DNA from 4 places in the Rhizobium sp. ERR 1071 genome. Region 1 is predicted to be linked to each of the others. Evidence: riboswitches for the same ligand, from Rfam matches in the RefSeq annotation. Region 1 holds a riboswitch; each other region holds the start of a gene.

Region 1 (5,944 bases):
CATTACGAGCGGCGGACGAACTGGCGCGCAGAGACCAGGGGACCTAACCCGCTTGCTCGCTCACCTTCCGAAAACGGACATAGCTGCGTTCTCGTCAGACACAGAGGACGGCATCTTATTGGTGCAGCGCGTTGGAAATGGTGGGGCGATTCGGGATACATCAGCGGTGTCTGCTTTAGCCTTTATTTGCTAACAAGAACTGGATGGCTGAAGACCTTCTTCGACATACGCCCTTACTACGCTGAGCCGACTTGCGGGCCTTTCATCTACAGAGATGGACGTGGGGAGGAAAGTGATCATATCCAGGCCGGCCTTGAGGAGCTCAGTCGACTGGCTGCTGATGAATCCAAGGATGAAGAAGAGCTGGAGCAGTGGGGTCTAGTGAGCAGTTTTTCGTCCCCGTAAACCGCGACGGCCAATGATATCCAATTCCGACATATGGCTTTTCGATAAGAGTTACAGAGCCGGGGGAGGTCGCTGTAGACCTTCGGCTAGGGCATGCTTGGGAACCTGCTGGGCCGCGGCTCGAAATATGATGCCCCGGCAGATTGTGGAGCCTCGTGTTCACCGCGTTCCAGCCATGTTGAGGCCTTAGCCGAAGTAAAAGTCGTGGTTCTCATCGGCGTTCGGCGAGAGCGCTGAGAGAACGGCTGAGTTGACCTTGCTGACATGATAGCCTGGCTTAACCGGCCGGCCGTCGTAACGGAAATCAGCGCGGAATTCTCGGCGGCTCGAGCACGCTCGTCGGGTCGCCGAGGGAGATAATGTCCCTTCTGCCTTTTGTTGTTGTCGATCGGGTTCATCTGCGTTATTCCTTGTTTCAATCATTCAAGGATTGTTGAAATATGGATCAACGTCAAGCCCTCATCGCATTCGGCGCGCTTTCTCAGGAGACCCGCCTGCACATCATCCGCATGCTGGTTGTTGCAGGCCCTGACGGCATGGCTGCGGGTACGATCGCTGAAAAAGCGGAAGTCTCGCCCTCGAACGTGTCCTTCCATCTGAAGGAGCTCGAACGATCCGGCCTGATCGCGCAGCAGCGGGCGTCCCGCTCGATCATCTACACGGCGAACTATGAAGCGCTCGGGGGCCTTGTCCGCTTCCTGATGGAAGACTGCTGCTCCGGGCACCCGGAGATCTGCGCACCGGCCGCTGAGGTGGCCGCCTGCTGCGTCCCCAATCGAGACGATAAACTGCAATGATCATGGACCGCGATCATTCCGGTACGACGGAAGGTGAGGTGATGAGTAAGTTCGATCTGCCACGGCGGCTGGTTGCCGAAGGCCTCGGGACCGCGATGCTGGTCGCGACTGTGGTCGGGTCGGGCATCATGGCAACCTCGCTGACGCAGGACATGGGGCTCGCCTTGCTCGGCAACACCCTCGCGACCGGAGCAATCCTGGTCGTCATGATCACTATTCTCGGACCGATCTCGGGCGCCCACTTCAATCCGGCGGTCTCGTTGATCTTCGCAATCTCCCGCGCCTTGCCGAAACGCGACTTCGGCCGATACGTGATTGCGCAAATCATCGGTGGCGTCAGCGGTGCGGTCGCCGCACACCTGATGTTCGGCCTGCCGATCATCGAACTGTCCACCAAGGTTCGCACCGGTGGCGCCCAATGGTTCTCCGAAGGCGTTGCGACATTCGGGCTGGTGGCGGTGATCCTCAGCGGCATCAAGTTCGAGCAGAAAGCGGCCGTGCCGTGGCTGGTCGGGCTCTACATCACCGCCGCCTATTGGTTCACCGCATCGACCTCGTTTGCCAATCCGGCCGTTGCGCTGGCACGATCGCTGACAAACACATTCTCAGGCATTCGGCCGATCGATCTGCCTGGCTTCTGTGTGGCGGAGGTTGCCGGAGCGGTTCTTGCACTCATGCTGTTCACCTGGCTCCTGCAGCCGTCCACTTCATCGCCAATCTCATCGGAAGCAAAGCTATGAACGTTACCATCTACCACAATCCGGACTGCGGCACGTCACGCAACACATTGGCGATGATCCGCAATGCCGGGATCGAGCCTCAGGTCATCGAATATCTGAAAAATCCGCCGTCGCGCGAGCAACTGGTGAAGATGATCACTGAGGCCGCCCTGACCGTCCGCGAGGCCATTCGCGAGAAGGGCACGCCCTATGCGGAACTCGGGCTCGACAATCCGGACCTGACCGACGACCAGCTTCTCGACGCGATGTTGAAGGACCCGATCCTGATCAACCGCCCCTTCGTCGTCACACCGCTCGGCACCCGTCTGGCGCGGTCGTCGGAAATCGTTCTGGACATCCTGCCCGACACGCACAAGGGCGCCTTTGCCAAGGAGGATGGCGAAAAGATTCTCGATGAGAAGGGAAAGCGTATTGTCTGATCTGCCTGCTGCATCGCCGGAGCATCTGCGCCAGTTAGACCTCGAGGCACTTCGGCCGCCATTCTCGACGCACAAGCCGCGGATCCTCATCCTCTAGGGGGCAGAACAAGAGCAGTTCAAAATCCTGCGCTAAGAGGAACGCCATCGGTCATTGAGGATCGGTGGAATATTGCGCTCGATCAAGTGGCAGGAGCCGCATTTCCGGTTGGCCCGGCCCAAGCTCCGCCGGGAGAAATCAAACGATAAATGTTCGCAGCTTGCTAGCGCGCCAAATGTAACGCCGGCCTGACGACGAGAATGCGGGCAATCGCCGCAATGCCGTTCAAGCACACCAAGCCGGCGGCAGCCACTAGATTGATCAGCACGACCTTTGCGATGATGGATAAGGAAAAGGCACCGTCTCCAGAAGGAAGAAATGCCGTGGCGGCAAAAAGGATGCCTTCGTAAGCGACCAGTGCGGCAGCGAAAGCCGCAACCCAAGCCAGAAACGCATTGAGCTTGGCGCGCGTGACAAGCGTGGCTGCCAGGAACGCCACGAGGGCCGCGAAGCCGATGGCGATGCCCCATGCATAGCTGTCCCAATTACGCGGATAGCCAAGAATAAAATACCCAACCATCTGGTTGGCTAGCCAGGCTAGCAGCACAGCAAACAAGGCCATCCGGCGCGGCAGCATGATTACTGAGACAGTAGCCAATGCCACAAAAGGCGTGATGCAGGCAAAAACGGTACTGAGGGCGACGCTCGCACCGGCGATGATCAGTACCCAGGCAGCCGCAAAGGCCGGCGCGGAGGCATGTAGCGGAAACTGGCGGCGGTTGATCATCTCAAATTACCCGATGAAACGGCGATGACGTTTTATATCGCAGCTTTCGGCAAAAATCCAATCCGGCGCCGCAATGCGGACCCGCGCAAAATTAGACAATCAATGGCGCTCAGCGTCTCTGCCCAACACCACAAGCGCCCTTCTTAAGCTGCCGATATTGACACTCCGCCAGCCTTGGTCTCATGGTGGTTTTGCATCTTCAAGGTCGAGGAAGCCGGTGAAAATCCGGCGCGGTCGCGCCACTGTAAGGGATGCGGCCCTATTGGGGCTGTATCGCGAGCCAGACCCTCAACCTGAACAGGCATCAACCCAGGACGCGCAATCCCCAGGAGTTCACCATGACAAGCGCTGCTTTCGCACCAACCGTTTCACCCGCTCTTCCCATACCATTGCGGGACATTGTCCCTTGGGCAATTTTTGCTGGCCTTCTCTGCCTGCTCGCGATTTACTTTGTCGGCGCCGAAGAAGGCGCAACGTCAATCATCCATGGCATGTATGTCCATGAATGGGTGCATGACGGTCGCCATCTGCTCGGTTTTCCCTGCCACTAAAAGGGACATTTAAATGGTAAGAGATTTACTCGTTCGCGGGATGCTTGTGGGCATCATCGCCGGACTGATCAGTTTTGGCTTTTTGAAGCTGTACGGAGAACCGCAGGTAGACCGTGCGATCGCTTTTGAATCGCAGATGGATGAGGCAAAGGCGAAAGAAGAGATGGCCAAGGGCATGGCCATGCCACCAGAAGAGCCGGAACTTGTCAGCCGACCGATGCAGGCCAGTTGGGGCCTGTTGACGGGCGTCATGGTCTACTGCACGGCTTTCGGCGGATTGTTCGCACTGACCTTCGCGTTTTCCTACGGACGCTTTGGTGGCACGGCCTCCCCACGGGTTTCTGCCGCCCTGGTTGCCCTGACGGGTTTCATATCGGTCTATCTCGTGCCGAATATCAAGTATCCGGCAAATCCGCCATCGATCGGTAATCCTGAAACGATCGCTCCTCGAACCGAACTTTACTTCGGCATGATCTTGATCTCCGTCATCAGTATGATCTTCGCGGCAAAGCTTCGCAGCGGCTTGATAGCTCGTTGGGGAGCCTGGAATGCGACGTTTATCGTAACCGCCGTTTACTTTGCGGTTGTCTTTCTCGCTGGACAGCTTCTGCCAGCGATCAATGAAGTTCCGCAAGGCTTCCCGGCCGATCTGCTCTGGAAGTTCCGCGTCGCGTCGATGGTTGCCCAGATACTGATGTGGGGCACATTAGGCCTTGTGTTCGGCGCAGTCGTCGAGCGCATTGTTCCGACATCACGCGCGTCGGATCGTTTGGCCATTCATTGAAACGTGTGACAGGCCGCTCACCCGTGAGCGGCCTGTCACGTCATATCGCGAAAACGGGCCAAGAGGACCATAGTCCCTTGTCCAGGATCCGCCGATTCATCGGTAAATCGAAATATCCCGCCTCAATTTGCTTGATGGATGCAACCTTCGACTGGATGGCCGACTTAAAGCGCTGCTCAGAAATTCCAATCCTCGTCCTCTGTGGCAACCGCCTTGCCGATCACATAGGACGAGCCTGAGCCCGAGAAGAAGTCGTGGTTTTCGTCCGCATTCGGCGACAACGCGGAGAGGATGGCTGGATTGACCCTGCAGGCTTCGGCCGGAAAGAGCGCCTCGTAACCGAGATTCATCAGCGCCTTGTTGGCGTTGTAATGCAGGAACTTCTTGACGTCCTCGGTCAGGCCGACGCCGTCATAGAGCGCTTCGGTGTATTTGGCCTCGTTGTCATAGAGTGCGAGCAGAAGATCGAAGGCAAAGTCCTTGATCTCTTGGCGTTGCCCGTCCGAAAGCCGCTCAAGCCCGCGCTGAAATTTGTAGCCGATGTAATAGCCATGCACCGCTTCATCGCGGATGATAAGGCGGATCATGTCGGCCGTATTGGTGAGCTTGGCGCGGCTCGACCAGAACATCGGCAGATAGAAACCCGAATAGAACAGGAAGCTTTCGAGGAAGACGCTCGCGACTTTCTTCTTCAAGGGATCGCCAGAGGCATATTGCTCAATGATCAGCGTAGACTTCTTCTGTAGGAATTCGTTCTCCTCCGACCAGCGATAGGCATCGTCGACATCGGGCGTCAGGCAGAGCGTCGAGAAGATCGACGAATAGGAGCGCGCGTGGACCGCTTCCATGAAGGAGATGTTCGAGAGAACAGCCTCTTCATGCGGCGTTGCGGCATCTGCCATCAGCTTGACCGAACCGACACCGTTCTGGATGGTGTCGAGCAGAGTTAGCCCGGTGAAGACGCGGATGGTGAGCTGCTGCTCCTCTGGCTTCAGGGTTGCCCAGGACTGGCTGTCGTTCGACAGCGGCACCTTTTCCGGCAGCCAGAAATTCCCGGTCAGGCGATTCCAGACCTCGAGGTCCTTGTCGTCCTCGATGCGGTTCCAATTGATGGCGCGAACGCGGCTTGCCGGCTTGAATTGCATATTCATTTTCATCGTCCCTCAAACGTTCAGAGCGTGCAGGAAACGCAGCCCTGAACCTGCGTGCCTTCGAGCGCCATCTGACGAAGGCGGATGTAATAGATAGTCTTGATACCCTTCTTCCAGGCGTAGATCTGCGCCTTGTTGATATCGCGCGTTGTCGCGGTATCGCGGAAGAACAGCGTCAGCGACAGGCCTTGGTCGACATGCTGGGTGGCCGCCGCATAGGTGTCGATGATCTTTTCCGGCCCAATCTCGTAGGCGTCCTGGTAATAGTCGAGA
Region 2 (5,944 bases), on a different contig from region 1:
TGAATGACCGCATGCGCATCGAAAGAGCGGCGCAGGAAGGCATAGAAGGCAAGATAGCCGTGCGGCGGCACGAGATCGGGAGAATGGTAGCTCTCCTTCGGATCGATATTGTAGCCGCGCGCCGGCTGGATACCAACGAGCACATCCCCGAAGCGGGCGAACGGCAGGGCAAAGCCGTCATCCAACGCATAGGGATCGGCCTCAGGCTCCCCCCAGCGCGCGGTAATCTCATCTTGAATCGGTTTGGGAAGCGACGAGAAGAAATGCTTGTAGTCGCTGAAGGAAAGCGTCTCGCCGACCACGCGGCCATCGTACCCCGAATTTGTCGGCCCTTCCGCCAAGTGCCGCATCAGCGCATCGCCGTCGGCAGGCAGATCGGCAACGCCGTAGCCGGCCGCCCGCATCGCCTTCAGCACTTCGATCGTGCCGGCCGGCGTATCGAGCCCGACACCATTGCCGAGACGTCCATCACGATTGGGATAGTTCGCCATAACAAGCGCGACGCGGCGATCGCCGGGCAGCGTATTGCGCAGCCGCGCCCAATTGGCTGCAAGCCGCGCCGTATAGCGCATGCGATCCTGAAGCGGCTCGCTGGCGACGATATTGGCCTCGACTCTCTCGTCATAGCGGGCCGCAGCCTTGAAGGACACGGCGCGGGCAAGAACACGGCCGTCGACCTCGGGGAGCGCCACGTTCATGCCGAGATCGCGCGCCGAAAGCCCCTGCGAAGATGCCTCCCACGCCTCCTTCGACGACGCCGAGAAGATGGCTTGCAGAACAACGGCATCGCCCGTTTCCAGTACCGTCGCCTGACGATCTGCACCGGGCGCCGAAACGGCAAAGCCAGTGGCATTGATGACCACGCCTGGCTTCAGCTCGGTAAAGACACTTTCGAGAATACCGACCGACACGGCGTCTTTGAGGCTATAGGCAAAGACCGGCAACGGCCGCATGCCCTCAGCGATAAGCGCCTCTATCATGCCTTCGACAGGTCCGGTTTCACCGCTCTGAACCAACGCCCGATAGAAGGAAATCGCGACGGTCGGAGGTTCGAATCCTGCAGGGATCGCCATCTCCGCTTTGGAGACTCTCCGCCACTCCTCGACGCCGATCACGCCCCGCCCCGGCCACCAGATCCCGGCCTTCATCAAGGGTACGGCGGGCATCGGCTTCTCGGCGCCTGAGAGCATCGCCTCGGCATAGGCGAGAAACGCCCGCGAATTCGCCTCCCCGCCCTCGATCAGATAGGACCAGAGCGCATTGAGGTCATCGAGCGCGACGTTGGAAAAAGGTGTCAGCCCGGGATCAGGTTTCGAATCACCCGGCAGCACCGCGATCAAGGCACCCTGGCGCGCTGCACTGGCATGCAGCGCCTCCAGCGCATAGTGGAAGTAGCTTGCTCCTCCCAGCGCCCGCACGATGATGAGCTTCGCATGCCGCGCCGTTCTCTCGATATAGGTATCGACGGACATCGGATGCTTGAGGCTCATCAGGCTTGCAAGCCGAAGGGAACAGCCGCCCTCTCCGTGGGCCGCGGCAATCGCCGCAAGCTCGGTATCGGCAGCCGACAGAAAGAGGATATCGCCGGGCGACTGCCCGAGATCGATCGCCTCCTCTCCGTCGCTGATGGTTCCCTTTTGAGCCAGGAGAAGGTGCATGGATTTCCCTTAGACCAATGCTTCGATCGCCTTGCGAACGATCGTCTCGTCCATCTCGTGCAGGCCGATCACGACAAGCCGGGTCGCGCGGGCTTCACCCGGCGTCCAGGCGCGATCGAAATAGGTGTCGATGCGGCTGCCGACGGCCTGAAGCTGCAGGCGCATGGGCTTGCCGGGGACATCGACGAAGCCCTTGAGGCGCAGCACATCATGCTCCGCAATCACGCCCTTCAGCGCATCGACGAAGGCGGCCGGATCGGCAATCGGGCCGAGTTCGACGACGAAGCTGTCGAACTCGTCGTGGTCATGCGGCGTGCCATCCTCGTGCTCCAACTCGTGGTGAGATTTGCGGTTGACGATATCGTCTTCCGTGCCGATCCCGAGGCCGAGCAGGACAGTGGCAGGCACATCGCCGTTCTTGGCCTCGATGATTGTCGGCTTGCGGGCGGTGCGCGAGGCTACTTCGGCGCGGACGCGGCCGAGACCATCAGTGTCGATCAGATCGGTCTTGTTGAGCACGATCAGATCGGCGCAGGTCAGCTGATCCTCGAAAAGTTCCTCGATCGGGCTTTCGTGATCAAGCGAGTCGTCCTCGACGCGAGCAGCCTCTACGGCGTCGTGATCGTCGGCGAAACGGCCGGCGGCAACAGCCGCGCTGTCGACCACCGTGATGACGCCGTCGACGGTGACATGGGTGCGAATATCAGGCCAGTTGAAGGCGGCGACCAGCGGCTGCGGCAGGGCAAGGCCTGACGTCTCGATGACGATGTGGTCCGGGCGCGCATCACGCTCCAAAAGCTTCGTCATAGTCGGGATGAAATCGTCGGCAACGGTGCAGCAGATGCAACCATTGGTCAGCTCGATGATGTCATCTTCCGTGCAGTTCTCCGCACCGCAGCCCTTCAGCACGTCGCCATCAACGCCGAGGTCGCCGAACTCGTTGATGATCAGCGCGATCTTCTTGCCGCCGGCATTTTGCAGGAGGTTGCGGATCATCGTCGTCTTGCCGGCCCCCAGGAAGCCGGTGATGACGGTGGCTGGAATCTTTTCCTGATTCATATGCATCAACCCTTCATTTTCAGCGGCAGGCCCGCTGCGATAAAATAAACTTCAGCACTCGCCGCCGCGACCATCTGGTGCAGGCGGCCGGCATGATCGCGAAATTCGCGCGCCATGCGATTTTCTGGTACGATTCCCAAGCCCACCTCGTTGGAGACGAGAACGAGCCTTGATCGCGCAGTCGGCAGAAATGCAGTGAGAGCGGCAAATTCTGCCGCCATATCCCGCTCGGCCATCATCAGATTGGTCACCCAGAGCGTCAGGCAGTCGATAAGCACCGCCCGCCCCTCCGCGTCGATAGCGGCAAGCTGCCCGACGAGATCCATAGGCTCCTCATGCGTCTGCCATAGATCGCCGCGATCGGCACGATGCTTGGCGATGCGCTCGCGCATCTCGTCATCCCACGCCCGCCCTGTCGCCACATAGTGACATTCGAGGCCGGTATCCGACACCAGCGATTCTGCAAACCTGGATTTGCCGGAGCGCGCGCCGCCAAGAACGAAGACCGCTTGGGAAATCGAAGACGACATGCGTTATGCCCGCTCTCGAGCAAAAGCGAGGGTCGGCAGCACGTCGCTGGAACCGGGAAACAGGCGCTCACACGCCGAAAACTCGTCTTGCGCCATGACAACCTCCGTGCTGGCAGCGGAACTCGCGTCCCAAAACAGGCTCTGCGCCCGGCACGCATGGCAGGTCTCCTGGCTCGCGGATGAGGCGCCGCAAGGGGGCGGACCGAAACCGGTCGCCCCCGATCGTGCGCCAGCGGATCTTTCTCACCTTCCCGGCAATGCATCATGAAAAGGCGGACGATTCGTAGAATAAGAGGCGTCCAGCCCCGGTTAATCATGATGCCACACCAGTGGCTTTTTCGATTTGCGCCTGCCCCGCCCCGTTCGCCCCATGCGAACCATCGACGAAATAGACTTCAAACCGAACGAAAGACCCTGACCGCTCTACAGTCGCGGGGTCGGCTGTGATGAGAACGCCCGGATTGGGTCCGCCCCTTCACATTCCCTTTTCATCCCATGCGGCAGATCGCCGCTCAGGAACCATTCGTTATGCCGCAATGATTAGGCTTTCACTGAGTTCAAGTCAATCAACGGCATGGATGCGACCTGCGCCATCCTGATTGCGAATTCGGTTGAAAATTCCCATAAAACCAGCGGCTTTTTTGCCGTATTTCTTTGATGTTAGGAGTTTATAGAGGGTAACCCCTCACATTCGAGCAAAACGTATCGTCCGCTTCCAATGCTGCAGAAATTCCAACCGCGACGTCTCGGCGTCTTCTCGGTCCTATTCGATCTCGGTCGCTTCAGGGCATTGCTGCGCCGTGGCGAGCTGGGACTTGTTTTTGCCGGCGCGCTGGTGGGAATAGCGTCCGGCTGTGCCGTCACCGCGATGAGCTATATCTCGCGCAAGCTTCACAGCGTCATCTACGGTATAACCGACTACGAACGCTTGAGTTCGGCAGCAATGGCGATTCCCGACAAATCGGTGTTGTTCATCGCACCGATCGCAGGCGGCATCATTCTCGGCATATTGCTCTACATATTGTCGCGCACGCGCAAGAAGCCGATGGTCGACCCGATCGAAGCCAATGCGCTGCATGGCGGCCGGATGTCGCTTACCGACAGCATCATCGTCGCCGTGCAGAACCTGATCTCGAATGGATTCGGCGCGTCCGTCGGGCTTGAAGCGGGTTACACGCAGCTCGCGGCCGGCATTGCCTCCAAATTCGGCTATAAGATGCAGATGCGCCGCGCAGACCTGCGCATGCTCGTCGGCTGCGGTGCTGCGGGTGCTATTGCCTCAGCATTCAATGCGCCGCTCACCGGTGCCTTCTATGCCTTTGAGCTCATCATCGGCAGCTATTCGATCCTGACGCTAACCCCTGTCGTCGTCTCGGCACTGATATCGACGATGATTGCAAGACTGCTTGCCGGCGATGACTTCGCCATCGATATCGATCATTTCGGGGCGATCGTTCCGGCGGATTATCTTCCAGCTATCCTGCTTGGTGCCTTCTGCGCCGGTATCGGCATCCTGATCATGCAGGGCGTCGCCTGGGTCGAAGAATTGGCACGCAAGAGTTCCATCGCGCCGCCTTTCCGGCCCGCGCTCGGCGGCCTGGTCGTCGGAACACTGGCGTTGATTTCGCCGCAGGTCCTATCTGCCGGCCATGGCGCGCTGCATCTCAATCTGTCTACGGACGTGACGCTGGGCGCCTTGCTGGGTCTATTCCTGCTGAAATCGCTCGCCTCCGCAATATCGATCGGCTCCGGCTTCAGAGGCGGCCTCTTCTTCGCTTCGCTGTTCATGGGCGCACTGCTCGGCAAGATCTTCGCCTATTGTGCACCCTATTTCGATCATGCCACGCTGACGCCGGTCGTCTATGCCGTCGTCGGCATGAGCTCGCTGGCCGTTGCCATCATCGGCGGCCCGCTGACCATGACCTTCCTGGCGCTTGAAATCACCGGGGACTTTCCGATCACTGCCCTGGTGCTGGCTGCCGTCATCACCTCATCGCTGGTGGTGCGCACGACCTTCGGCTACTCCTTCGCCACATGGCGCTTCCATTTGCGCGGCGAGAGCATCCGCAGCGCCCACGATGTCGGCTGGATCCGCAATCTGACGGTCGCCCGCATGATGCGCCCCGACGTGCACACGGGCAGCATCGACATGAGCATCGAGGAATTCCGCAAGAATTTTCCGATCGGCTCGGCGCAGCGCGTCATCCTGATCGACAAGAACGAGAAATATTCCGGAATGGTTCTCGTGCCCGACGTCTATGCGAGCCCGATCGAAAAAGACGACGAGGAGCACGGCCTTTCCGATTTCATCCGGCTGCGTAACGAATTCCTGCAGCCGCAGATGAACGCCAAGCAGGCAGCCGCCATGTTCGAGCAGACGAAGAGCGAAGCGCTCGTTGTGGTCAACGATTTGATCGAGCGTAAAGTCATCGGTCTGCTGACGGAGAGCTATACGCTGCGCCGCTACAGCGAAGAACTCGACCGCCGGCGGCGGGAAGTGTCGGGGGAACTTTAGGCGACCAGACCGTCGAGCCAGGCGGGATCGAGTACACTTTCCAGCTCTGCCGCAACTTCGTCCAGCGCCGCATCGACGCTGGCGCGATAGTTCATGCGCTCGCCGGAAAGACCGAAGCTTGCCAGCAGCTTCGCCCGGTAAGCATCGCTGCCGAAAAGACCATGCAGGTATGTGCCCATAAC
Region 3 (5,944 bases), on a different contig from region 1:
AACCGGATATCGGCCGCTCTCATCTTGACGACGACCTGCCGCGCCGATCATCGCCCGCCCGGAAATAGGCCAGGAAAACACCTTGGCAATGGGTCGATCTATGCGCGCCTGCTCCGCAATATCAAGATGAAGGCGACGCCTCCGGTAAGCCCGGTGACCACGCCGATCGGCATGTCCTCCGGAGCCATCACCAGGCGCGCGATGACATCAGCCCAGATCAACGTCAGTGCGCCGAAAGCGGCGCTCAGCGGCACCACGCGCACATTGTCGCCGCCCACGATCAGCCGCACGAAATGCGGCACCATCAACCCGACGAAACCGATTGCGCCTGAAAAGGCGACCATCACGCCGGTCAGCAGCGCCGTGATGACGAAGAGTAGCAAGCGAAATCGTGCAACGGCAATGCCAAGCGTGACGGCCGTTTCATCGCCCATCGCAAGTGCATTGAGCTCCCTCGTCTTCGGAAGAAGTGAAACGAGGCAGAACAGCAGGATGCCGGCGGGATAGATAAGATGTTGCCATTGCGCCAGTCCTAACCCGCCCAGCATCCAGAAGACAACGGTGTTGGCGGCTCTCGGATCGCCCAGAAAGATCAGGAGGTTGCCAAGCGCCGTGAACACGAAGGCTACCGCCACGCCCGACAGGACGAGCCGATCGGCCGAATGCGAGCGCGTCAGCCGCGTCGTCAGCCCGACGGCCGCGGTTGCGAGCAAGGCGCCGGCAAAAGCGAACAACGGCACCGTCAACAGGCCGAGGATCAGCCCGGTATGCAATAGCGCCAGAATGGCGCCGAATGCCGCCCCGGAGGAGACGCCGAGGAGATGCGGGTCCGCCAATGGATTTCGCGTCAGCGCCTGCAGGACGGCGCCGGTGATGGCAAGCCCCGCCCCGACGAGCGCCGCCAGAACGACGCGCGGAAAACGGACGTCCCAGACGATGCTTTCCTGCCCGCTGGACCAGGTGGCCGGAAAGGCACCAACATGCAGTCTGTTGCCGACAATCGACCAGACGGTGGAGAACGGAATGGATGCCGAACCGAGCGAAACACCGGCGGTGATCGACAGAATGAAGCCTATGGCGAGCAAGGGGATGAGGATGGAGAGATTGAGGCGCATGCTTGAAACTTGAGGAAGGGATCCGCCCCATGATCGACTGGTGCGGATCGGCATTGCAGACGATTACATGGCGCTCGGGTGAAAGGCCCTGGCCAGCGTGGCGATGGCCTCGATGTTGCGCGGCCCCGGCGTCGCCTCCACATAGGGCAGCACGACGAAGCGGTCATTCTTCACGGCATCGATATTCCTGAAGGCCGGATTGCCCTTGAGAAAGGCGATCTTCTGGGCGGCAGTGACCTGGCCGTAATCGACGATGACGATCACTTCAGGGTTCTTCTCGATGACCGGCTCCCAGGACACTTCAGTCCAGCTCTTCTCGACGTCGTCCATCACATTGACGCCGCCGGCAGCCTCGATCAAGGCAGTCGGAATGCCGTAGCGCCCCGATGTGAACGGCTTTTCCTCACCGGAGTCATAGACGAAAACGCTGGTCGGCTTGGCGACATGACCGATCCTCGCCTGGACCTCGCCAAGCTGCTTGCGATAGCCGGCGACCAGCGCTTCCGCCCTGTCCTCGACGCGGAAGATCCTGCCGAGATTGAGGAGATCCACGAACATGTCGTCCATGGTCGGCTTGTTCTTCTGCATGACGAAGATGCAAGATTCGGTCAGCTCATAGACCTTGATGCCGAAGGGGGCGAGCGTTTCCGGAGTTACCTCGCCGCCGACCTTCATGCCGTAGTTCCAGCCGGCAAAGAAGAAATCCGCATTGGCGCCGAGCAGCACCTCTTTGCTCGGATATTTCGGCGACAGCTCCGGCAGTTCCCTCACGCCGTCACGCAGCTTCTCATCCAGCGTCTTCCAGCCGGAAATGCCGGTATAGCCGACCATGCGGTCCTGTAGCTTCAGCGCCAACATCATCTCGGTCAGGTTGACGTCGTTGGAAACGGCCCGCTCCGGCGCTTTGTCGAAGGTCACATCGCGATTGCAGCTGCGCACGGTGACAGGCTCGGCGAGCGTCGTGCCCGCAAACAGGCTTCCGATAAGCAAGGCCGCGGCAGACAGGGACATGCGAGAAAACATGAATAACTCCAATGATCGTATTATCGAAGGGAAAAGGAAAAGCGCTGCGGGCCGCCGTCGGTGTGATGCAGCCGCGTACCAACCCTGAAAGCGTTCGAGACATGCTCCACAGTCAGGACTTCGGCAGGTTCGCCGTGGCCCATAAGCCGCCCGCAATCCATGACGGCGATCTGCGTCGCAAAATCAGCAGCGAGATTGATATCGTGCAGCGTCGTGATGATCGTCGGGCCGAGTCTCTTGAGTAGCTCAAGAATCTCGAGCTGATGGCGGATGTCGAGGTGATTGGTCGGCTCGTCGAGGATGATGAGTTCCGGCTCCTGTGCCAAGGCGCGGGCGATCAGCGTCCGTTGCTTCTCACCACCCGACAGCGACGCGAATTGCCGCTGTGCCAAAGACTCCAGTTCCAGACGGGCAAGCGCCTTGGTCGTGACCTCATGGTCGCGATCGCTCCAGCGTGCCATGCCCTTGCGGTGCGGGATGCGGCCCATCAACACCACGTCCCGCACGCTGAAGGGAAAATCACCTGGCGTCTCCTGCGGCACGACGGCGATGCGCTGCGCCGCCTCCCGCGGACCTATGGACCAAAGATCGATGCCGTCGAGACGCACCGAACCTCGCTGCGGCTTGAGGCCGCGATAGAGGCAGCGCAGCAAGGTCGACTTGCCGGCTCCATTCGGACCGATGATCGCAAGCCGGGCGCCGGCCTCGACTGATAGCGTGATGCCACTGATGATCGGCATTCCCTTCTGGGGACCCCAGCTGATGCCGTCTGCTTCCAGTCGTGCGCTTCGTTCGGACATGACCCGGCTCCTATTGCAATACGACCAGCTGGCGTTCGGCTGATACGATGGCGGCGGGAATGCGCGCGAGGGTCTTGCCTGCCAGCGCTCTCGGGCGTTCGCTTTCGCGGGTCAGCCCATCGGGGCGATCCCGATAAAGCTTCGCGAAGGAGACGAGCGCACCGATATCGCTCGCATCCTCGATGTCACCGAAGAGGTACGTCGACTTTGGCGTGGCCTGGAAAGCGACCGTGCACGGCCGTTCGCAGCCCGCCATACAGACGCTGCCCTCCAGGCTGAAATCATCTGCGAGTGCGGCGTCAGCCTGGGAGATCGCCATCTGCAGATGTTTCAGGAGTTCGAGGCCCGGCCGGCACGGTTTGCCGACATGACGGCAGTTGGTGCACACGGTGATCCGGTGCGTCGCCTCTTTTGTATTATCCATGAGATGCCTCCCGGAGATTTCGCCGGAGGCACAGTCAAGATGGGGCCAGCGGACGCAGCGGCGCCCTCGCCCAACCACTGATTTTCCATCGGAACACCCCGTCCGTTGCGGTTGATATCGTCGATGGCAGGTCTCCTGGCTCGCGGGTCACAACTCGTTCGCGCCTTCCCGGCTTGACGCCAGTGGCATATTGCGAACGCGCTCTCCGCTTACAGTTGCGGGGGCAGCCACGGTCTTGGCCCCTGATGGGTAATCCGCACCGTGTTCCCTTTTCAGCCGCCATCCGGATCGATCCGAAAGCAGCACCATCGGCGGTATTCATGTCATAGAAAGCGGATGCGGGCAACGGGGATGTCATATGCGCTTTCATTTGTCCTGGAGCTTCGGCCTGAGTAGGCAATCGTTACGTTATTACATAACAAATGACAAGCCATTATCTCCGCTCGAGGCCGCAACTGCGATATGCATATGCGGCAGCACTCAATCGCGATCCAGAATGAAAGAAACCGCAGGGCTGTCAGACCGCCTTGCACTGAGGATGAAAACGCTCCGCGACGCTCTCTGCCGCCGCATAGGCCTGCGTCACGATCTCAGGCACCAGATCGATGTCGGGGAGACTTCCAAGTCCCAGGGGACCAATCGCAAAAAGCCCGTCTGTCGTACGCCCGTTGACCTCAAGCGAGCCTGTCGCGTCCACGGCGAGACCGAGGCCAAGCTCGTCCGGCACCGCGAGACCGGCATCGATGAGGCTACGCAGCAAGGGTGCATTCAAATCCGGCGCCTGGCACCGACAATCGATTACGTCGTCGGCATAGAGCTGCTCGGTCTCCTGCCGGCCAGCCGGCTTCAAAACCAGCCCGGTCGGCGTGCGGCGGATAAAATGACCGCGCCGCAGCAGCGTATTGCCCTCGGCAAGCTCCTGATTGAGGCGTACATGCAGCGCCTCGGGAAGCCGATTGCGATGGCTGTCATAAAGCGCCCGCAAATGGCGGTTGAACTGCTGCTTCTGCCCGGCTGGCAGAGATCGCCAAAGCGAGCGCGCATGCTTGCGCAAGCCGTTCATGACGGATTGCCAGCTCTGGCCGTTCGCCTCCGCCTCGACGCAAGCCTTGCGGACGAAGCGGACGATCTCGCTGAGCTTGCCGGGCATCTCGTCGGCAGGGAAAACCGGATCGGCATTGTTGCGTGTGTGGCTCTGCGGCAGAAAGCCTCGCCGCGAAACAATGGTGATCTGCCCCGTATAGCCGTTCTCACGCATCTGCAGCAGCCGATCGACGACGCGCAGGCCGCTTCCGAGCAGGATCGTATGCGGTCGCGACACGAGACGGCGCGCCCGCACCGTCGTCGGCACGGTCACGAGATCGCTGGCCTGGAATTCGTGATCGCTAATGCCATAGCCTGTCGCCAGCACCACCATGTCGAAAGGCGCATTGGCGGCGCCATCGCTTTCCACTACGAAACGGCCGCCCCGAACACGCCGAAGCCCGAAGACCGTCTCGCTGCTGACCTGCACCGCCACATCCCGCCGTGACGAGAAGGCTTCCGAAAAGCGCTGATAGACGTAGTCGCTGAAAATGCTCTTCGGTACGAAGATCTGCAAAAAACCGGGTATGGCGGCGGGGACGGCGCTGCGGAAAGGCGCATTACCGCAAAGCCATTGATTGAAGTCGTCGGGATCTCCCGCGGAAACGGAAAGATCGCGAACACGGCTGTTGAGAATTTCACTGCTATGTCCGGAGGCGAGCGCCTGTCCGCCGCTGACGGTGGAATTAGGATCGAAAAGCTGCAGATGGAAGGGAAAGCGAACCGTCTTCATCAGGGCGATCGCCATCATCATGCCGGAAAAACCGCGCCCGATCACGGCAATGCGAGGCATCGCATAAGGCCGCGCTGTCGCGTTCGTCCTGGCGGAAAAGAATCCCTGAACCGTCATATCAACTCCTGGGGCGAGAGGTGGTCGATCATGCCTTTCTTGGGCTTGCTGACTTCACAGGTCCGGAAACACAGAGCCGATATCCGGGCCTCGGCAACCTTGGGACTGCGGCCGACAGAACGCACGAAAGCCGCTTCCGTTCTCAATACGCGTCGCGCTTCTTCAATCAGGACCCTTCCAAAATGAAAGATGCGACAGGCAGGTCCAACTCTGATCCAACACCAGATGCCTGCAATCAGCCGCCATATGATTACTTCGTCAAAAGCCATCAGGCAGCAGAATTATTGCCATTGTCTACTTATTTAGTCGTATATGAAAGCGCGAAAACGCTCCGCTAGCAAGTGCTTTCTTGTCCGGGCGGAATAGGGTCGACGAAGCTGCGGTACAGAAAACGGCGGGCGACCGGACACTCCCTTCGTATCCGGCACCTGCGTCGACCGGCAAAAAGGGAAAGCAATTCCAAGCCCTAGGACCAGCTTATGAAGCAGCTTTCGCTATTCGTTGGTCCCAGAGAAGAGGGTTCGCAACCCGCCATCCTCAACGCATTATATCGGGCCGCTCGCTTACAATTTTCGTGGTCGGCGCCTATCGTGCCCGAGGGCGCAACATGAATGCGCCAGGAAAATCCGTTGTACACTCCAGCTATCGA
Region 4 (5,944 bases), on a different contig from region 1:
ACGATACTTACCTGCTAAACGCGGCAGAACAGTTGCGTAGAGGAGTTGCCACTTCCACCGTCATTGCATATCTGGTTGACATCGAAGCTAATTACATGGGTTTGGGACAAAGACCCGATACCCATGAAAGGGCAAATTCATTGGTTGGCGCGATCAATGCGGACAGTTTGCTGTGAACCTATCCGAAGCCTTAGGCGTGGTGCCCCGCCAATTGAGCCAATCCGTTCCCCCGCAACTGGCCTGAAACGGCCCCTAGAGATCGGGATTGGCCGGCAAGTTGACCGCGGTGCGCTCTCACACTCGCCGATTTCCGGCGAGCAATATCATGGTCTCGTTCAATCCCAATCTGGAAGAATTTGGGCCTATTTGTATCGCTATCGCAATTGGTAGAGAATTGAAAAAATTGGCGTATTTCGCTTCGGCATAGGATACTAATACTTAGCCTGATAAAGAACAGATAAGCAGAGTTGTGGAACGTCTGGGCGGTTTGGTGGCTGTTGCATACCAGCCTGAAACCGCACTTTCCACGAGTGTTGAAGAATAGATACGCTAGGGACAGCTGCCTGTTATTCTAGGCAGGGGGTTGGGTTGAGCGGCCCACATCGATCCGTCCAATCGCCGCCACGGGCATATTACGACCGAGCTGGTGGGCGACGAAATCAAGCGCCTCAATGCGTTTTGCCGCCGGGCGACCGATGGTCAAGGGACCGATGTGATCATTGAAGATGTGTTAGGCACAGAAGATGCCGCCCGGCTCGAACGTTTTGATGCAGTGCAGCTTGCAACCGTTCTTCAGAGTTGCCGCGAGCATACGACGGCGAGTTCTGCCGGCAAAACCTCGTTTGCGATCTCGCGATTGGAAAAGAAAAGCAGCAATGACGCAGATCGTCTCACGAAGTATCTTGCGCGCTTCGATCTCGGATTTGAAGACATCAAGCTGCGGTGACCGCCGGCAGATTCCGTAGTGCTATTCAAAACGCGGAAAGACGAGTTCCATCACCTAGCCTGATCTAAAGCGTAATGTTCTCGCGAACTTATGGGTTGTTTGAATTTCCGGGCCGACAGTTCGATTCCCCTCACATCATTACGGATCGATTTTGTCGACTGTGGGTCGTGATCTCTAAAAGTGGCATTGCAGCCGAGTGCGGGACGACTGCTTTGCGCCGTCATTTCGGATAGCGGGACCGCCTGAAAGCTGCCTTCCCCTGATCGTATCGCCTCGTCAGCGTCGGCTATAGGCCGACGCTAGGGATACTATAGAGACGGCTAGTCCTTCGCGCACCAGAGAGCAAAGGTCTCCGGCTCTCGCAAGGCGATGACAAGATGCAACTGGCGTTGCCAATGAAGTCAGACATTAGCTTCGCATTCTACCCAAAAAAACCATGTAGCAAGTCATATAAAGATGTCGTTATATGGTTGACGGCTGCGCTCTCGCCAAGGCATGGTGTGCCCGTCGTGGTTCTGCGGATGTCGAAATCCGGAGCTAAGAGGGAATTCGGTGGCGGCGACACAAGCGCACATACCGGAGCTGCCCCCGCAACTGTAGGCGGAGAGTTGTCGTTCAACATGTCACTGAGGAAGACTCCTCGGGAAGACGAACGTCAGCGATGACCCGCAAGCCAGGAGACCTGCCGCGATAGATAACGTCCACGGGCGGGGTGTCCCGGTGTGCCGCTTTACGCGATCGGCATGCCCTGCCGTTCGCCCTGCGTCATGCGTCCGCCCCGTCACAACCTGATGGAAGTGCGGATGACACAGACGATCAAAACAACCGGCCAGCCAGCTCTGGCGACCCGTCTCATCGACATCGTTTTTCCCGGAGATACGAACCATCACGGAACGCTGTTTGGCGGAGCTGGCCTTGCTCTCATGGACCGCGTCGCATTCATAGCGGCCACCCGCTTCGGACGCGTCCCCTTCGTGACGGCCTCGTGTGAGCGCATCGATTTCAAGCAGCCGGCACATGCCGGCCACATCGTTGAGTTCTCGGCGGCGCCGGTCAGAGCCGGACGTCGATCTGTGACGGTCGAGGTCGAGATGTTCGCGGAGACAGTAGTAGGGCATCACCGCCATGCTTGCACTCGCGGCATCTTTAATATGGTGGCAACTCCCGAAGGCCAGGGCGCCCGGGATTTTTGCCTCCCGGAACTCCTGCCTGTGGAGCCGCCGCTTCCGATGGCGAGCGTCAAGATGGTGGATATCGTTTTTCCGGATCAGGCAAACAGCGTCGGGCGGATGTTCGGGGGTGAGGCTATCTCGTTCATGACGAAAGCCGCCTTCGTGGAGGCATCGCGCTACTCCGGCAAGCTGGTGGTGCTGGCGTCATCCGAGCGTATCGACTTTGCGAGACCCATTGAGATCGGGGAGATCGTCGAGGCGGAGGCACGTATCGAACGTGTGGGTCACAGCTCGATGCTTGTTGAGACAAAGCTCTGGTCGGAGAATCTGCTCGCGGGCGAAAGATCCATTACCGCCACTGGGTACTTCAACATGGTGGCGGTCGGCGAAGACAGCCGGCCGATTGCGATCCTCGAGGAAACCACTGCGGTAGAACTCTCCGCAAGCGAGGACGGGCACGCTCATGCTTGACCGACAGCATTTATCGATCCTGCGCGAAGTGGATCGCCTGGGAAGTCTGACCGCGGCCGCGGAACGGCTGAACGTGACCCAGTCCGCGCTCAGCCATACGATCCGAAAGCTCGAAGACCGCTATGGCGTGGCGATGTGGGAGAAGGACGGTCGCAATCTCCGTCTCACACAGGCTGGCCGCTACGTTGTTTCGGTGGCGCAGCGTGTGCTGCCGCAGATCGAGAGGGCCGAACATGTCCTGACGGACTATCGTCAGGGTCAGCGGGGTTCTTTGAGGATCGGCATGGAATGTCATCCATGCCATCAATGGCTGATGGGTGTGACAAAACCCTACCTCATGGACTGGCCGCAGGTAGACCTGGAGCTGACGACCTCATTCGCCGCCGGCGGTGTGTCGGCGCTAATGGTCCACGAGATCGACATCCTGATCACCCCGGACCCGATCGAGGCACCGGGTATCCTGTACGTGCCGGTGTTCGACTATGAGCTCGTGCTTGCCGCTCCAAGCTCTCACCCGCTTGCGAGCAGGGACTATGCCGACCCGATGGATCTCACCCATGAAACTCTCCTGACCTACCCTGTTCCGCCGCAGAGGTTGGACGTGTTCACGCAATTCCTGGTGCCCGCCAATTGCAGCCCCCGACACCACCGCAATGTCGAGACAACCGAGATGATGCTCCAGCTCGTGGCTGCTGGCCGTGGGGTCAGCGCCATCCCGGACTGGCTGGTGCACCAGCAGGCGGCAACGCTCGGCGTCTGCCCTGTGCGGATCGGCCCCACAGGGATCCACAAGAGCATTCATCTCGGCCTGAGACGTAGGGAAGAGGCCGTCGATTTCATTGCGGGCTTTCTCACTGCGTCGCGCGGGTCGAGAGATGTCTCTCGTCCCAAGCATGAGAGCCGCTCATGATTGCGTGAAATCAAATCAATTTTTCTTCGTCAAAGGCTCAGACATAAGGGGTGCACATACCAGCAGCAGAATCCTCCAGTACTGACAGGTAAAAGGGTGAGAGAAGCGATGAGAGCGATAAAGGAGAAACAAAGCGACCCTGCTTTCACTTCGGATGTGACGGATGATAATGCGGCGGACGCGGGATTTCGCTTCGTCCTCAAGAGTATTCCCTTCGATGAGAACTACCTTCCGGCAGCTAACACGCGCATTACGACTAATTTCGCGAACCTCGCCAGGGGGGCACGCCGCCAGGAGAATCTTCGCAACACCCTGACGATGATCGACAATCGCTTCAACGCCTTGGTTCATTGGGACAATGCTACAGGTGATCGATATTCCGTCGCCCTCGACATCATCTCGGTCGAGCTTGCGACCGATGCTCGAGGCAAGTCCGACGCCTTGCCGCTGATTGAGATCCTGAAGACGACGATCATCGACCGAGCCACGAATGCTCGCATCGACGGCATCGTCGGAAACAACCTGTCATCCTACATCCGCGACTATGATTTCAGCATCGTGCTGCCCTCATACAACAAGGAGCGCGCCGAATTCAGTACACCGGAGAATTTCGGGGAGCTGCATGGAAACCTGTTCCAATCGTTCCTGAAGTCCGAAGCGTTCAAGACGCATTTCAGGAAGCCGCCGGTGATCTGCCTGAGCGCCTCGAGCAGCAGGACCTATCGTCGGACTGAAAATCAGCATCCCGTGCTGGGGATCGAATACCAGCAGAATGGCTTCTCGGCGACCGATGAATACTTCGGTAAGATGGGATTAAAGGTTCGCTTCTTCATGCCGCCACATAGCGTGGCGCCTCTGGCATTCTACTTCCTCGGCGACCTTCTCCATGACTACACCGATCTTGAACTGATCGGCACCATCAGCACGATGGAGACCTTTCAGAAGATCTATCGTCCCGAAATCTATAACGCCAATTCGCCAGCGGGCGGCGTCTATCAACCGAGCCTGAAGCACCAGGACTACTCGCTGACCCGCATCGTCTACGATCGGGACGAACGTAGCCGGCTGGCCGTGGAACAGGGCAAGTTCGCCGAGGACCATCTGATCAAGCCTTACGGGCACATTCTTGAACAATGGTCTGCCAAGCACGCTCATTGACGAACCGAAATCACAAGGTCGAATGCCATGAAAACACTTCTGCCCACGTCAACTGCCGGCAGCCTGCCGAAGCCTTCCTGGCTTGCCGAACCCGAGAAGCTCTGGTCGCCATGGAAGTTGCAAGGCGAGGAATTGACCGAGGGCAAGCACGACGCCCTTCGCCTTTCTCTTGATGACCAGAACCAAGCGGGCATCGATATCGTCAGCGACGGCGAGCAGACGCGCCAGCATTTCGTCACGACGTTCATCGAACACCTGGACGGCGTTGATTTCGAGAAGCGCGAGACAGTCAGGATCCGGGATCGTTATGATGCGAGCGTGCCGACCGTTGTCGGCGCCGTGTCTCGTCAAAGACCGGTTTTCGTTGAAGATGCCAAGTTCCTGCGCCAGCAAACCAAGCAGCCGATCAAATGGGCGCTTCCCGGCCCCATGACCATGATCGATACCCTCTTCGACAACCACTACAAAAGCCGGGAAAAACTGGCGTGGGAGTTCGCCAGAATCCTCAATGAGGAAGCAAGGGAACTTGAGGCTGCCGGTGTCGACATTATCCAGTTCGACGAACCCGCCTTCAACGTCTTCTTTGATGAAGTGAACGACTGGGGCGTCGCCACCCTGGAAAGGGCGATCGAAGGGCTCAAGTGCGAAACGGCGGTGCATATCTGCTATGGCTATGGGATCAAGGCCAATACCGACTGGAAAAAGACGCTGGGTTCGGAGTGGCGGCAGTATGAGCGGACGTTCCCGAAACTGCAGAAATCCAGCATCGGCATGATCTCACTGGAATGCCACAACTCCCATGTGCCGATGGATCTCATCGAACTTGTCCGGGGCAAGAAGGTCATGGTCGGTGCGATCGACGTGGCGAGCAACACCATCGAAACTCCGGAAGAGGTTGCCGCCACCTTGCGAAAGGCTCTCCAGTTCGTCGACGCCGACAAGCTTTGCCCCTGCACCAACTGCGGCATGGCCCCGCTGTCGCGTCGCGTGGCAAGAGGCAAGCTGCAGGCATTGAGCGCAGGCGCGGAAATCGTCCGTAGGGAATTGTCTGCTGCGGCCTAACGAGTTGCTTACAGGGGACAGCGACAGCTTCACCCATATCCGTCAATGTTTGCGCGCGCCTTGCCAATTCTGTGGGGCAGGGGCTCGCTGCCGAACTTGATTTTTGAGAGAAACAACCGTCTCGACGGCGCTAACGAGGCTGATATGAAAATGGATGACCACCGCTTCGACATTGTTGATAGCGCCATTTTTCGCGATGGAATGTCTCGCCTTGCCACGTCGGTC

The links. A riboswitch is a leader RNA that binds a small molecule or an ion and turns the genes downstream of it on or off. The one in region 1 is predicted to bind cobalamin.
Region 2: another riboswitch for cobalamin. It lies ahead of cobU (bifunctional adenosylcobinamide kinase/adenosylcobinamide-phosphate guanylyltransferase); the one in region 1 lies ahead of FBZ99_RS31405 (CbtB domain-containing protein).
Region 3: another riboswitch for cobalamin. It lies ahead of FBZ99_RS09710 (DUF1636 family protein); the one in region 1 lies ahead of FBZ99_RS31405 (CbtB domain-containing protein).
Region 4: another riboswitch for cobalamin. It lies ahead of FBZ99_RS23820 (acyl-CoA thioesterase); the one in region 1 lies ahead of FBZ99_RS31405 (CbtB domain-containing protein).

The regions. Positions count from the first base shown of each region.
Region 1 covers NZ_VITM01000018.1:78,429-84,372, forward strand. Annotated here, with positions in the region: gene FBZ99_RS31370 (hypothetical protein) at 1-405, shown strand, start outside; gene FBZ99_RS31380 (ArsR/SmtB family transcription factor) at 846-1,202, shown strand; gene FBZ99_RS31385 (MIP/aquaporin family protein) at 1,244-1,942, shown strand; gene arsC (arsenate reductase (glutaredoxin)) at 1,939-2,361, shown strand; partial or broken gene FBZ99_RS33695 (arsenical resistance protein ArsH) at 2,336-2,455, shown strand; gene FBZ99_RS31400 (hypothetical protein) at 2,622-3,185, opposite strand; cobalamin riboswitch at 3,371-3,495, shown strand; gene FBZ99_RS31405 (CbtB domain-containing protein) at 3,524-3,736, shown strand; gene FBZ99_RS31410 (CbtA family protein) at 3,750-4,520, shown strand; gene nrdF (class 1b ribonucleoside-diphosphate reductase subunit beta) at 4,697-5,671, opposite strand; partial or broken gene nrdE (class 1b ribonucleoside-diphosphate reductase subunit alpha) at 5,692-5,944, opposite strand, start outside.
Region 2 covers NZ_VITM01000002.1:942,401-948,344, reverse strand. Annotated here, with positions in the region: gene cobN (cobaltochelatase subunit CobN) at 1-1,658, opposite strand, end outside; gene cobW (cobalamin biosynthesis protein CobW) at 1,668-2,717, opposite strand; gene cobU (bifunctional adenosylcobinamide kinase/adenosylcobinamide-phosphate guanylyltransferase) at 2,723-3,247, opposite strand; cobalamin riboswitch at 3,389-3,786, opposite strand; gene FBZ99_RS09875 (chloride channel protein) at 3,966-5,762, shown strand; gene FBZ99_RS09870 (cobyric acid synthase) at 5,759-5,944, opposite strand, start outside.
Region 3 covers NZ_VITM01000002.1:903,045-908,988, reverse strand. Annotated here, with positions in the region: gene FBZ99_RS09725 (FecCD family ABC transporter permease) at 99-1,115, opposite strand; gene FBZ99_RS09720 (ABC transporter substrate-binding protein) at 1,179-2,138, opposite strand; gene FBZ99_RS09715 (ABC transporter ATP-binding protein) at 2,159-2,938, opposite strand; gene FBZ99_RS09710 (DUF1636 family protein) at 2,949-3,362, opposite strand; cobalamin riboswitch at 3,471-3,687, opposite strand; gene FBZ99_RS09705 (FAD/NAD(P)-binding protein) at 3,880-5,295, opposite strand; gene FBZ99_RS09700 (hypothetical protein) at 5,316-5,633, shown strand.
Region 4 covers NZ_VITM01000007.1:258,748-264,691, forward strand. Annotated here, with positions in the region: gene FBZ99_RS23810 (hypothetical protein) at 1-176, shown strand, start outside; gene FBZ99_RS23815 (hypothetical protein) at 647-946, shown strand; cobalamin riboswitch at 1,440-1,650, shown strand; gene FBZ99_RS23820 (acyl-CoA thioesterase) at 1,750-2,589, shown strand; gene FBZ99_RS23825 (LysR family transcriptional regulator) at 2,582-3,499, shown strand; gene FBZ99_RS23830 (DUF1852 domain-containing protein) at 3,500-4,657, shown strand; gene FBZ99_RS23835 (methionine synthase) at 4,685-5,719, shown strand; gene FBZ99_RS23840 (flavin reductase) at 5,864-5,944, shown strand, end outside.